Regions from separate parts of the Phytopseudomonas argentinensis genome, predicted to be linked through region 1. Evidence: predicted binding sites of a transcription regulator. Region 1 holds the regulator's gene; each other region holds the start of a gene.

Region 1 (4,690 bases):
GGCCGTTCTGGACGTTTACGACGGTCTGGTACAGGGATTCGCTGTCCTGGGCCTGGCGAAGCCGTTCGCGGACATCCTCGCGGTCGAACATGCTGGCGATCTGGCGCAGCAGCTCGAGGTGCTCGTCGGTCGCCGCTTCGGGCACCAGCAGCACGAAGAGCAGGTCGACGGGGGCGCCGTCGATGGCGTCGAAGTCGACGGCAGTGCTCAGCTTGAGCAGGGCGCTGATCGGCGTGTTGCAGCCGGGCAGGCGACAATGGGGAATGGCGATGCCGTTGCCGAAGCCTGTCGAACCGAGCTTCTCGCGGGCGATCAGGCTTTCATAGATGGTCTGGCCATCGAGATCGGGCAGATCGCGCGCGATCACGCTGGCTATCTGTTCGAGGACACGCTTCTTGCTGCCGCCCGGCACGTTCACCAGGGAACGGCCGGGGGTCAGGATGGTTTCAAGTCGGATCATAGGAGAAGGACGAACTCAGCGGGCCATCGCGCCCTGCTGGCGATCGAGCTGTTTTTCCTTGTGCTTGATAAGTTGGCGATCGAGTTTGTCGGTGAGTAGATCGATGGCTGCGTACATGTCGTCGTGTTCGGCATTGGCCACCACTTCGCCTCCTGCGATGTGCAAGGTGGCTTCGACTTTCTGCTTGAGCTTCTCGACCTCCAGGATAACCTGCACATTGGTGATCTTGTCGAAGTGCCGCTCGAGGCGCTCGAGCTTTTCTTCGATGTAGCTGCGTAGTGCGTCTGTCACATCCAGCTGGTGTCCACTGATGTTGACTTGCATACCGCTTCTCCTTGTTGCCGTGTGTGAGTGGCGGGTATTGAACCTGCCGCAGGAACACTGGGGCGCTGCTTTCGCTACAAGGGCACCTTACATCAATCGCTTGCGTTCGCTCGAAGGCGCTATACCGAGCGATTCACGGTACTTGGCGACTGTGCGGCGCGCCACTTGAATGCCCTGTGCTTCCAGTAAACCAGCGATCTTGCTGTCGCTCAATGGCTTTTTCGCATTTTCCGCCGCGACCAGTTTCTTGATGATTGCGCGGATCGCGGTCGACGAACATTCGCCGCCTTCGGCGGTGCTGACGTGGCTGGAGAAGAAGTATTTCAGCTCGTAAATGCCACGCGGGGTGTGCATGTACTTCTGGGTGGTGACGCGGGAAATGGTCGACTCGTGCATGCCCACCGCCTCGGCGATATCGTGCAGCACCAGCGGCTTCATGGCCTCGTCGCCGTAATCCAGGAAGCCGCGCTGGTGCTCGACGATCTGCGTGGCGACCTTCATCAGGGTCTCGTTACGGCTCTGCAGGCTCTTGATGAACCAGCGCGCTTCCTGCAGCTGGTTGCGCATGAAGGTGTTGTCGGCGCTGGAGTCGGCGCGCTTCACGAAGCCGGCGTATTGGGCGTTGACGCGCAGGCGCGGCATGGCTTCCTGGTTGAGCTCCACCAGCCAGCGATCGTTGTGCTTGCGCACGATCACATCCGGCACCACGTATTCCGGCTCGCTGGACTCGATCTGCGAGCCAGGGCGCGGGTTGAGGCTCTGAATCAGTTCGATGACCGGGCGCAGCTCGTCCTCCTTGAGCTTCATGCGGCGCATCAGCTGGCTGTAGTCACGGTTGCCGAGCAGGTCCAGATATTCAGCCGTCAGGCGCTGTGCCTCCTTGAGCCACGGAGTGGAGGCGGGCAACTGGCGCAGTTGCAGGAGCAGGCATTCGCGCAGGTCGCGAGCGCCGATTCCAGACGGCTCGAACTGCTGGATACGGCGCAGCACGGCTTCGACTTCATCCAGCTCGACATCCAGCTCAGGGTCGAAGGACTCGACGATTTCGTCGAGGGTTTCCTCCAGGTAGCCCTGATCGTTGATGCAGTCGATGAGCGTCACGGCGATCAGACGGTCCTTGTCGGACATGGGCGCCAGGTTCAGTTGCCAGAGCATGTGGCTATGCAGGCTTTCACCCGAGGACGTGCGGGTGGTGAAGTCCCATTCGTCATCGTCATTGCTGGGCAGGCTGCTGGCACTGGTCTGGTAGATATCTTCCCAGGCCGTATCCACGGGCAGCTCATTGGGAATGCGCTCGCCCCATTCGCCGTCTTCCAGGTTGTCGACGGTTTGCGGGCTTTCCTGAAAGCTCGACTCCTGAAAGGTCTCTTCCTGGACCGCGGTCGCGGCCGCGCTTTCGGCGCCATCGGCCATCGGGTCGGAATTGTCGAAGTCTTCGCCTTCTTCCTGACGCTCCAGCATCGGGTTGGATTCCAAGGCCTCCTGGATTTCCTGTTGCAGATCCAGGGTCGACAGTTGGAGCAGGCGAATGGCTTGTTGCAGCTGCGGCGTCATCGTCAGCTGCTGGCCCATTTTCAGGACTAGCGATGGTTTCATTGCAGACCTTATCCGGCGTCTGTACGTAATCCACGACAGGGCGACGAAGCGCCACTAGGAAGCAAATTATATGCCTGAATCCGAGCACTTTGCCTAGGGCCTGTTACCATTTCGTTGCGATACGGCTCGAACGGTAATGGGCGCTGGCAAGGATTCATGGGGAGGGGATCCGCTAGAGGCGGAATTCGTGGCCTAGATAGACTTCCTTGACCACCTGGTTGGCCAGGATCGCCGCTGAATCACCTTCGGCGATCAGCTGGCCATCGCTGACGATGTAAGCGGTTTCGCAGATGTCCAGGGTTTCGCGGACGTTGTGATCGGTGATCAGCACGCCGATGCCCTTGGCCTTGAGGTGATGAATGATCTGCTTGATGTCGCCCACGGAGATGGGGTCGACGCCGGCGAAGGGTTCATCGAGCAGGATGAATTTCGGCGAGGTGGCCAGGGCGCGGGCGATCTCGACGCGTCGGCGTTCACCGCCGGACAGGCTCATGCCCAGATTGTCGCGGATGTGGGTGATGTGGAATTCCTGCAGCAGGCTCTCGAGCTCCTGCAGCCGCTGTTCGCGGTTGAGGTCCTTGCGGGTTTCCAGGATCGCCATGATGTTGTCGGCGACGCTGAGCTTGCGAAAGATCGAGGCTTCCTGGGGCAGGTAGCCAATCCCGGCACGGGCACGGCCGTGCATCGGCTGGTGGCTGACGTCCAGGTCGTCGATCAGTACGCGGCCCTGGTCGGCCTGCACCAGGCCCACGATCATGTAGAAGCAGGTGGTCTTGCCGGCACCGTTGGGGCCGAGCAGGCCGACGATCTGCCCGCTCTCGATGTTCAGGCTGACGTCGCGCACGACCTGGCGTCCCTTGTAGCTCTTGGCCAGGTGCTGGGCTTTCAGAATCGCCATGGTTATTGACCCTGCTCGGCAGCGGGGGCTGCTTTCTTCTGCGGCTGGATCACCATGTCGATACGCGGGCGCGGGCTCGACACGTTGGTACCGGTGGCGCGGCCAGCGTTGACGATCTGGCGGCGCGTGTCGTAGACGATCTTCTCGCCTTCGAAGGTATTGCCTTCCTGCACCACCTTGGCCTGGTCGATCAGTACGATGCGTTCGTTGGCGGCAAAGTACTGGATGGTCAGGCCGTACGCCTTGACGATCTGCTTGTCGGCTGCCGGCTTCTGCTCGTAGTAGGCCGGCTTGCCCACCGAGGTGAACACGTCGATGTCGCCCTGTGCGTTCTGGGTGATGGTGACGGTGTCGCCGGTGATCTTCATGGTGCCCTGGGTGATGACGACGTCGCCGCGGTACACGGCTACGCCTTGCTTGTCGTCCAGTTCAGCGCTGTCGGCCTGCACGCGGATCGGCTGATCGCGGTCACTCGGCAGAGCCCAGGCGCTTACGCTTCCGAGCGTGGCGCCAAGGCTGAGAAGTAGGGGGAGGGTTTTAACGAACCTCATGCTGGCCTCTTACATTGGACTGCAGGATCATCCTGCCGTCATTCAAGTACGCTTTCATTCCTTGCGCCGTGGTCACCCCATTGGCCGCGTCGATTCTAACGGCTTGCTGGGTCTGCGCATATTCCTTCTGCGGGAATACGGTCAGGCGGCTGGTGGTGAGTATAGTGGGGCGGCCCTTTTCGTCCGTGCGCTCGACGCGCACCTGGTCGATCAGTTCGACTTCGTTGCCATCGGGGCCGACTTCGCCACGGGCGCTGCGTACCTTCCAGGGCAGTTCGGTGCCGCGGAACAGGTTCATGCGCGGTTCGGTGAGCAGGGTGGTGTCGCTACTCTGCACGTGTTCGAGGCGTTCGCTGGTCATGTCGTTCTGTACCCGGCCGTCGGGCAGGTACTGCACGCTGCGCGCATTGATCGCATAGAAATCGATGGGGTTTTCCGGCCCGCTGTGCTGGGGCGCGCTGGAGAAACTGTCCGGATTGATGTTCCAGTAACCGGCCGCCACGATCAGCAATGCGCCGAAGGTCAGCAGGACGGGGGTGAGGAATTTGCGCAGCATCGGCAGGCCCTAGAGGTAGGCGGATTGGGCGGCGTCGAGCGTACCCTGTCCGCGCATGATCAGTTCACAGAATTCTCGGGCGGCACCTTCGCCGCCCCGTGCCCGGGTCACGCCGTGAGCATGCTCGCGCACGAATTCGTTGGCGCTGGCCACGGCCATGCCCAGGCCGACCCGGCGGATTACCGGCAGGTCCGGCAGGTCGTCGCCCAGGTAGGCGACCTGCGCGTAGCTCAGGCCCAGTTCGGCGAGCAGTTCGTCGAGCACGTCGAGTTTGTCCTCGCGGCCCTGGTACAGGTGCTGGATGC
Region 2 (4,690 bases), 220 kb from region 1:
GTCGAACGACTGCAGCAAGGGCACGCCTGCTTTCATCATGGTTGCCATCTGCCGAGCAAACAGGGCGATATCCAGCGGCTTGATCTTCTTGCCGGCACCGCCCAGGCTCATGCCTTTCTTGCGAACCTTTGTTGGATTAATGCCTTGTTTGCGCAACTGCGCCTTGACCAGAGCCGGGTTCTGGCCGCTGAGCTCGCCCTTGACGATGCTGCCCTTGCGATCCTTGCCTTCCCAGACGAACGTGCTGGTCTTGGGCGCTTTTGCTGCTGCTGCCATGGTTAATCCTTGGTCACGCGGTTGACTTCCTCAAGGCTGGTCACGCCTTGCATGGCCTTTACAAGGGCCGAGGTGCGCAGGTCGTTAAAGCCGTCTTTGCGCATTTGCGCGGCAATATCGATGGAGTTGCCTTCCTCCATGATAATCCGCTGCAGGCTCGGCGTGTTTTTAACCACTTCATAAATACCGACACGACCTTTATAGCCGCCCTTGCAGTTTTCGCAGCCAACCGGGCCGTAGATCTTGAAGCTACCTATCTTGTCTTCCGGGAAGCCTTCCTCCAGCAATGCTTCGCGCGGGATATCGACTTCCTTTTTGCAGGACGAACACAGCTTGCGCGCCAGGCGCTGGGCAATGATCAGGTTGACCGAGGTGGCAATGTTGAACGAGGGCACACCCATATTACGTAGGCGAGTTAGCGTCTCCGCAGCGCTATTGGTGTGCAGGGTCGACATCACCATATGGCCGGTCTGCGCGGCCTTGATGGCGATGGAGGCGGTGTCCAGGTCACGAATCTCACCGACCATGATGATATCCGGATCCTGACGCAGGAAGGCGCGCAGTGCCTGGGTAAAGTCCATCCCCTGTTTGGGGTTGACGTTGACTTGGTTGATGCCTTCCAGGTTGATTTCCACAGGGTCTTCAGCCGTGGAAATATTCACATCTGGGGTATTGAGAATATTGAGGCCGGTATACAGAGATACCGTCTTGCCCGAGCCGGTCGGGCCGGTCACCAGGATCATGCCTTGCGGCTGCTTGAGGGCGTTGAGGTACAGTTCCTTCTGGTCTTCCTCGTAACCCAGGGCGTCGATACCCATCTGTGCGCTGGCAGAATCGAGAATCCGCATCACGATCTTCTCGCCCCACAGCGTCGGCAAGGTGTTGACGCGGAAGTCGATGGATTTGCTCTTGGAAATCTTCATCTTGATACGGCCGTCCTGCGGCTTGCGCCGCTCGGAGATATCAAGGCCGGCCATGACCTTCAGGCGCGCGGAAATGCGCGGTGCCAGCTGGATAGGCGGGCGCGCCGTCTCGTGCAGGATGCCGTCAGTACGAAAACGCACGCGGTAAGCGCGCTCATAGGGCTCGAAGTGCAGATCCGAGGAGCCACCTTTGATGGCATCGAGCAGCATCTTGTTGACGAAACGAACCACCGGGGCATCATCGGCGTCCTGGCCACCACCGTCGCTCTTTTTGTCGTCATCGACCGACTCGGTTTCCAGGCCATCGAGATCAACGTCGGCCATGTCTTCCAGCCCCGTATGGCCGGTATCGAAAAACTTATCGATGGCGTCGCCCAGCTTGTCGTCCTCAACCAGCAACGCTTCTGTAGAGAGTCCTGTGCTGAACTGGATATCGGTAACGACTTGGTGATTGGAGGGATCCGAGATGCCTACGAACAGCTTGTTGCCACGGCGCCATAAGGGCAGCGCGCGATGCTGGCGCACCAGCTTTTCACTGACCAGATCCTTGGGCTGACTTTCCTTGTCTAGCGCGCTGAGGTCGAAATAAGCGATGCCAAATTGATCCGCAGTCAGCTCTGCCAGTGCGCGACTTTTCACCAGCTTGTTCTGAGCCAGGTAATGAACCAGAGACAGTTTGTTTCGCTTAGCTTGTACTTGGGCCTGTTGAGCGGCCTTCTCGTCCAGCAGCTCAGCTAGCACTACCTGCTTGGCCAGGCCGGAAAGGGGGATGCTCTCGCTCATGGGAACCTCACTTATTTAGTGGGTGCGTTATAGCGCAGATGCCAAAAGCTGCCAAACTTCAAAATCGATGCCGACAAAAAGTGTCACTTGATGCTCATGCAGGCCACTCGGCAGGTGGCATATTGATCGGCTGGACGAGCCTAGGATGCGAAATAGGCTTTGGAAGGGTGCAGTCCAGGGTTGGCACAGTTTATGCCTTTTTTTTGCAGGCTTGTCTGCCTGATTTCAATATTGGAGAACGTAATGAAAGCTCAAAAAGGTTTTACTCTCATCGAGCTGATGATCGTGGTTGCGATCATTGGGATCCTCGCCGCCATCGCACTGCCTGCTTATCAGGATTACACCACTCGGACCAAAGTTTCTGAAGGGTTAACGCTGGCCTCGGCTGCGCGTACTGCTGTTTCTGAGCATCGTCTTTCGATGAATGCATGGCCGGCAACCAGTGCTGCCGCTGGTTACACCAGCCCCAATACTAAATATGTAAATAATATCACCATCGGTAGCGGTGTAATTACTATTCAGTATAAGGCCGCAGCAGGCGTGGCGGCTAACTCCACGCTTGTTCTTTCTCCGATTTCTGCGACCGGTGGCGCAATCGATTGGAAGTGTAAGCCTGGCACCACTACTGCCGTAGAAGCCAAGTATCTGCCTTCTAACTGCCGCACTTAATAAGGTGGCTGTCGCCCCGGCCTCTTTAGGCCGGGGTTTTTTTTGGGGGGGGATGTGCTCAATGGTTTTCAGTGTTTTAGGCAAAACTCAAGAGCGCTGGCAATGCCTCTTTTTATTTGGTCTTCTGATTATTTCTTATATGGTGTACGTCCCTGGTCTATCTGGGGATTTTATTTTCGACGACTTCCCTAATTTGGCTCCACTTGCGCAATCGGGTGCTGGTGGAGGTTGGGATGCATTTCTAAATTTTGTATCTGGCGGCTTTTCCGGCCCAACTGGTAGACCTGTCGCGCTGGCAAGTTTTTTTATTGATGACAACGCATGGCCCAGCCAGGCAATTTATTTTAAAGAAACCAATCTCTATATACACCTGTTGTGCGGATTGACTTTAGCTTGGTCTACTTTACTGCTGATGCGCTTATGGGGAGTGTCGGAGCATCAGGCAGTCTGGATCGCGTTGTTGAATATGGGAATATGGCTTCTGCATCCCATGATGGTCTCGACCACTTTATATGTGGTTCAGCGTATGGCCCAGTTGGCAGCCCTGTTTATGTTCGCTGGCCTGGCTGGGTATCTGTATGGGCGGTTGCTCTTGCAGCGGCGCCCTCGAGCTGCCTATCTATGGATGTCGTTTTCATTGTTGCTTGGCACTCTGCTAGCTACCTTGAGTAAGGAAAATGGCGCCTTGCTTCCATTGCTGGTTTGTATTGTTGAATTTTGTACATTATCCCCTCTTGAACGGTCGGTACCTGATCGTCGCTGGTCGCTGGTTTTTATTTGGTTACCTGCGCTGGCCGTATTCTTCTATCTACTTACGCGGATTGATTTTTCACCGACGCTATGGCCTGAGCGCCCGTTCAATCAGCCAGAGCGTTTGATGACGGAAGCACGTATCCTCTGGGATTATCTGTTCCAGCTATGGGTGCCTCGAATAGAGGGCTACGGACTATTTCAGGATGGTTATCCCATCTCAAGGGATCTGCTGTCGCCTGCGACGACATGGATATCAATATTTTCTCTGGCAGTGCTACTGGCTGTAGCTGTTCTGGTGCGTACTAGATATCCTGCTTTCAGCCTGGCTGTATTGTTCTTCCTAGCGGCGCACTTGATTGAGTCCAGCGTGATTGGTCTCGAATTATACTTCGAGCACCGAAATTATGTGGCGGCTGCTTTTATGTTTATGCCATTGGTCGTTGGTTTACTGAGTTTAAAAAAGTATTTGAGTGGCTTTGCCATGTTCTTGTTGTGTGGGGCTCTGCTTTCTTTGCTTGCGGCATTTGCTTGGCAGCGCGCTACCTTGTGGGGCGATACAAACCGACTTCAGAGTTATTGGGCAGCTACGACCAGCGAGTCGGCACGGGCGCAAAATTACCTAGCCATTCAACTTTTCGAGCAGGGGAAGGTTGAAGAGGGATTTTGGTTTCTTGAGCAAGCTAGCCAGCGTCTGCCGGAAAGCTCGTTGCTTAGTATGCAGTGGCTACTGCAGCGCCTTAGATTCAATGTTGCTTCGAGCGCAGATTTCGAGCATGTGGCCCAGCAGCTAGCCAGGCAGCGTTTTGATGCTCAGACTGTCGCCGGAATGCGAGCAATTACCGAGTTTTTGATTCAGCGCGATGGCCGCTCTGACTACAGGCAAGCAATGTTAGGCTTGTTGGAAAAGCTGAATGATTATCCTCGTTTTCAGCAGGCTTCAGTATATGCTCGTTTTTCGCCTTATTTCGAGGGGTTGTTGCTACTGGCTGAGCGGGATCTAGGGCGCGCTATGCCGGCCCTCTCGGAGGCGATTAAATTGCATACCGATGCGGATGTTGCATTTTCAATAGTTGCACATGTAGGAAGCGCAGGATATCCAGCCGAAGCATTGCAGTTGCTGGGGCAAATGGAAAGTATCTACATGTCGAGTTCAAGGAATGGCATTGGTTCGGTGTCTGCAAGCCGTGAGGTTGAAATGGCACGATTGAAACAGGTGCTTCGTGACGATGTATCGGTTAATAAGTTTTAATTAGTGGCGTAGTTGGATTTATCTGGCAGCTCTAAGG
Region 3 (4,690 bases), 2.0 Mb from region 1:
GGGGTTTTCCAGGCTGTGCAGATCGAAGGCGCTCAAGCGTCGTTCGAGCTGCGCCAGGCCAGGGCTGCCTGGCATATCGAAGCGCTCGGCCAGGCGTTTCAGGGCGCGCAACAGCAGGCGCAGCTGGTACAGCACGGCATGGGGGTTGCGCTCGTCGAGCAGCAGCAGGTCGAGCACCGGAATCAGCTGGGCGCTGGCCATGTAGCGGGTGCGATAGGTGATCGAGCTGTTGCCCAGTTCCAGCAGCCAGTCCAGCGCCGCGGCGTCGTCACTGGCGCCGATACGCAGGAAGCCGCCGATGCTGTCGCAGAGAAACTGCAGCCGCTCGATGCAGCGGCCGATCATCAAAAAGCGCCAGCCATCGTCGCGGGTCATGTCGTCGAGGGCGAAACCGGACAGCGCGGCCAGGGAGATCATCAGCCGGTTGAGCACATCCAGCAGTTGCCCGAGGTCACCCTCACGCCCTTCCAGGCGCTGCAGGTCGCGCTGCAGCTCCACCATGGCCTGCCAGTTGGCCTGGGACAGCTTGCCGCGCACGCTGCCGGCCGTCCATTGCAGGCGCTGCAGGTTGACGCGCACGCTGGCGGGCCACTCGCTGCCGAGCAGCGCTTCGCGCAAACGCGTCTCCAGGGTGCCGTGGGCCTCATCGGGCAAGGTGCCGAGTGTCTCGGCGAGCGCGAACATGGCCTGCAGCGCCCGCGGGTCGTCATCGTCATCGACGTAGCGGGCCAGCATGATGCGCAGCAGCCGCGCGTTGTCCTCGCAGCGCTCGCTGTAGCGCCCGAACCAGAACAGGTTTTCCACCACCCGCGAGGGCAGGTAGGGGTCGCTGCGCACCAGATCGGCAGCGCCCAGGGCGCGCGTGCCCTGCCAATGCTCACCGGGCGCCTGGCGTTCGCCCAGCACCCAGGTGTCCTTGCTGACGCCACCGCGCTGCATGGACATCACCTCGCCATCGCTGGCCACGGCCACCCGGGTCAAGCCGCCGGGCATCACCCGGTAACCGTCGCCGCTGGCCACGGCGAACACGCGCATGCCGATGGCGCGCGGCTGCATGCCCTGTTCGCCGAGCCACACCGGCGCCCGGGACAGCTGCACGGGCGCCTGGGCCACATAGGCCTCGGGGTGTTGGCGCAGGTGATTCGCCAGTTGCTGCGCCTCCAGATCGCCCGCCTGCCCCGCGATAACAGGTTGCGCCGCTGCACAGGGGCGAATCAGCCAGTTCGGCAGGTCTCCAAGCACCTGCGCCAGTACCGGCGCCTCCCCGCACCAGGCACTGGTGATGCCGGGCAACAGCAGCGGCTCGCCGAGCAGGCGCTCGCTGATCGCCGGCAGGAATCCGCTCAGTCCCGGCGCTTCCAGCAGGCCACTGCCCAGGGCGTTGGCCATCAGCACCCTGCCCTGGCGCACCACCTCCAGCAGCCCGGGCACGCCGAGCGCCGAATCGCTGCGCAGCTCCAAGGGATCGCAGAAATCGTCATCCAGGCGGCGCAGCACCGCATGCACCCGCTGCAGCCCGGCGAGGGTCTTGAGGTAGAGCGTGGCATCGCGCACGGTCAGGTCGCTGCCTTCCACCAGCGGGTAGCCGAGCTGGCGCGCCAGGTACAGGTGCTCGAAATAGCTCTCGTTGAAGCGCCCGGCGGTCAGCACCACTACCAGCGGCGTGTCGTTGCCGGCCGGCGCCTGGCTGGTCAGGGTGTCCTGCAGGGTGCGGAAGAAACCGGCCAGGTGCTGCACGCCAAGGTCGCGGTACAGCTCGGGAAAGGCCCGCGAGATGATCTGCCGGTTCTCCAGGGCGAAGCCGACACCGGCCGGCGCCTGGGTGCGATCGGCGATCACCTGCCACCGGCCGTCCGCCGAGCGGGCCAGGTCCACGGCGTACAGGTGCAAATAGGTGCTGCCGGGCGGCTGTACGCCCTGGCATGGCCACAGGAAGCTCTCGTGTCCGAACACCAGCTCCGGCGGCAGCAGCCCCTCGGCCGGCAGTTGCTGCGGGCCGTAAAGGTCGGCCAGCACCTTGTCGAGCAGGCCGGCGCGCTGCGCCACGCCCGCGGCGATGGACTGCCATTCGGCCGCGGGCAGTAAATTGGGCAGCAGATCCAGCTCCCAGGGCCGGTCGGCACCGTCGGGATCGGCGTAGACGTTGTAGGTGACGCCGTTGGCCTGGATCTGCCGGGAGACCATGGCCTGGCGCTGCTGCAACTGCCCGGGCGTGCTGCGCCGCAGCTGGCCCAGCAGCGGCCGCCAGTGCCCACGCACCTGCCCCTGGCGGTCGAGCAACTCGTCGTAGGCCGCCTCGTCAGGCAGGTAACCGGCAAGCAAGTCAGGCATGTATGTCCCAGAGGAGTCCGTCGATGGCGCTGCGTTGCCGCGCGCCGTGAAAGCGTAGCTGCTGCCACCCGCCAGGGGGCTGCAGATGGTCAAGAATGCCACCTGGACCAGGCGCTGCCCAGCTGCCAGGCGCGATCAGCCAGCAAGATGTGCGCCAGTCACGGGTTTGCCGAGGCGACGACGGCACGGGCGAACGGGCCGGACAACGCCCCTTAGCCAGCGCCTCGCGCTTCCGTTACCATCGGCACACCCAGTAGCGAGACGCGGCATGTATATCTATCGATTGGTTCTGATTCTGGTAGTCGGTATCTACCTGTTCTCGCCTGCCATCATGGACTGGTGGATCGACCCCAACGGCGCCTGGTACCGCCCCTACATGCTGTGGCTGATCCTGATCGTGGTGACCTTCATCCTGCAGAGCCAGCGCGATGCCGATGAGCTCTGAACCGATGCGCCAGCCGACGCCCGCCGCCTCCCCTGAATCGCAGAGCCGTGAATGCCGATGAGCTTTAGCCTCAGCGGGCTGATGCTGATCAGCGCCGCCTACCTGCTCGTGCTGTTCGCCGTCGCCTGGTGCGCCGACCGCGGCCTGATCCCACGCCGCCTCATCCGCCACCCGCTGACCTACACCCTGTCGCTGGGCGTGTACGCCAGCGCCTGGGCCTTCTATGGCAGCGTCGGCCTCGCTTACCAGTATGGCTACGGCTTCCTGGCCAGTTACCTGGGCGTGACCGGCGCCTTCCTGCTCGCCCCGGTGTTGCTCTACCCCATCCTGCGCATCACCCGCACCTACCAGCTGTCATCGCTGGCCGACCTGTTCGCTTTCCGCTTTCGCAGCACCTGGGCCGGCGCGCTGAGCACCCTGTGCATGCTGATCGCCGTGCTGCCGCTGCTGGCCCTGCAGATCCAGGCGGTGACCGACGCCATTGGCATCCTCACCCGCGAAGCGGTGCAGCCGCAGATCGCCCTCGCGTTCTGCGGGCTGTTCATCCTGGTGACCATCCTGTTCGGCGCCCGCCACCTGGCCACCCGGGAAAAACACGAAGGCCTGGTGTTCGCCATCGCCTTCGAGTCGGTGGTCAAGCTGCTGGCCATGGGCGCCATCGGTCTGTACGCGCTGTATGCGGTATTCGACGGCCCTCGTGAGCTGGAGCAATGGCTGGTGCTCAACCAGGCCGCCCTGGCCAGCCTGCACACGCCCTTGCAGGAAGGCCCATGGCGTACCCTGCTGCTGGTGTTCTTCGCCTCGGCGATCGTCATGCCGCACATGTACCACATGACCTTTACCGAGAACCTCAACCCGCGGGCCCTGGTCAGCGCCAGCTGGGGCCTGCCGCTGTTCCTGCTGCTGATGAGCCTGGCCGTGCCGCTGGTGCTGTGGGCCGGGCTGCGCCTGGGCTCGACCACCAACCCAGAGTACTTCACCCTCGGCCTGGGCATCGCCGTGGACAGCCCGACGCTGGCGCTGATCGCCTACATCGGCGGCCTGTCGGCCTCCAGCGGGCTGATCATCGTCACCACCCTGGCGCTGTCCGGCATGCTGCTCAACCATGTGGTGCTGCCGCTCTACCAGCCGCCGGCCGAAGGCAACATCTACCGCTGGCTGAAATGGACGCGCCGCGCGCTGATCGTCGCCATCATCCTGGCCAGCTACGCCTTCTACAACCTGCTCGACGCCCAGCAGGACCTGGCCAACCTGGGCATCGTCTCCTTCGTCGCCACCCTGCAGTTCCTGCCCGGCGTGCTCTCGGTGCTGTACTGGCCGACCGCCAACCGCCGCGGCTTCATCGCCGGGCTGCTGGCTGGTATCGCGGTGTGGGGCGTGAGCATGCTGCTGCCGCTGCTCGGTACCCTGCCCGGCCTGTACGTGCCGGTGCTGGATCTTGTCTACGTGCTCGATGACAGCAGCTGGCACCTGGCGGCCATCGCCTCGCTGGCCATCAACGTGCTGGTGTTCACCCTGGTTTCGGTGTTCACCGACTCCAGCCCCGAGGAAGACAGCGCCGCCGAGGCCTGCGCGGTGGACAACGTGCGCCGCCCGCAACGCCGCGAACTACTGGCCCTGTCCCCTCAGGAGTTCGCTGCCCAGCTGGCCAAGCCCCTCGGCGCCAAGACCGCCCAGCGCGAGGTCGAACAGGCCCTGCGCGACCTGCACCTGCCCTTCGACGAAAGCCGCCCCTACGCGCTACGCCGCCTGCGTGACCGCCTGGAGGCCAACCTGTCCGGCCTGATGGGCCCCAGCGTGGCCCAGGACATCATCGAATCCTTCCTGCCCTACAAGTCCGGCAGCGAAGGCTACGTGACCGAGGACATCCACTTCATCGAGAGCCGCCTGGAGGACTACCACTCGCGCCTCACG

What was found. Region 1 encodes sigma-54, which starts transcription at its own class of promoters, with help from an activator protein. Its sites were predicted from a motif close to ANTGGCATNNANNTTGCTNT; they were not measured.
Region 2: a site for sigma-54 is predicted at 2,162-2,181, ahead of SA190iCDA_RS05885 (pilin). Genes of this name have one in related genera too.
Region 3: a site for sigma-54 is predicted at 2,471-2,490, ahead of SA190iCDA_RS20805 (circularly permuted type 2 ATP-grasp protein). Genes of this name have one in related genera too.

Annotation. Positions count from the first base shown of each region.
Region 1 covers NZ_CP056087.1:1,520,731-1,525,420, forward strand. Annotated here, with positions in the region: gene ptsN (PTS IIA-like nitrogen regulatory protein PtsN) at 1-460, opposite strand, end outside; gene hpf (ribosome hibernation-promoting factor, HPF/YfiA family) at 476-784, opposite strand; gene SA190iCDA_RS06605 (RNA polymerase factor sigma-54) at 872-2,380, opposite strand; gene lptB (LPS export ABC transporter ATP-binding protein) at 2,553-3,278, opposite strand; gene lptA (lipopolysaccharide transport periplasmic protein LptA) at 3,281-3,829, opposite strand; gene lptC (LPS export ABC transporter periplasmic protein LptC) at 3,816-4,385, opposite strand; gene SA190iCDA_RS06625 (KdsC family phosphatase) at 4,395-4,690, opposite strand, start outside.
Region 2 covers NZ_CP056087.1:1,298,447-1,303,136, forward strand. Annotated here, with positions in the region: gene SA190iCDA_RS05875 (type II secretion system F family protein) at 1-276, opposite strand, end outside; gene pilB (type IV-A pilus assembly ATPase PilB) at 279-1,982, opposite strand; gene SA190iCDA_RS05885 (pilin) at 2,226-2,651, shown strand; gene SA190iCDA_RS05890 (tetratricopeptide repeat protein) at 2,713-4,653, shown strand.
Region 3 covers NZ_CP056087.1:4,601,548-4,606,237, forward strand. Annotated here, with positions in the region: gene SA190iCDA_RS20805 (circularly permuted type 2 ATP-grasp protein) at 1-2,331, opposite strand, end outside; gene SA190iCDA_RS20810 (hypothetical protein) at 2,600-2,776, shown strand; gene SA190iCDA_RS20815 (sensor histidine kinase) at 2,828-4,690, shown strand, end outside.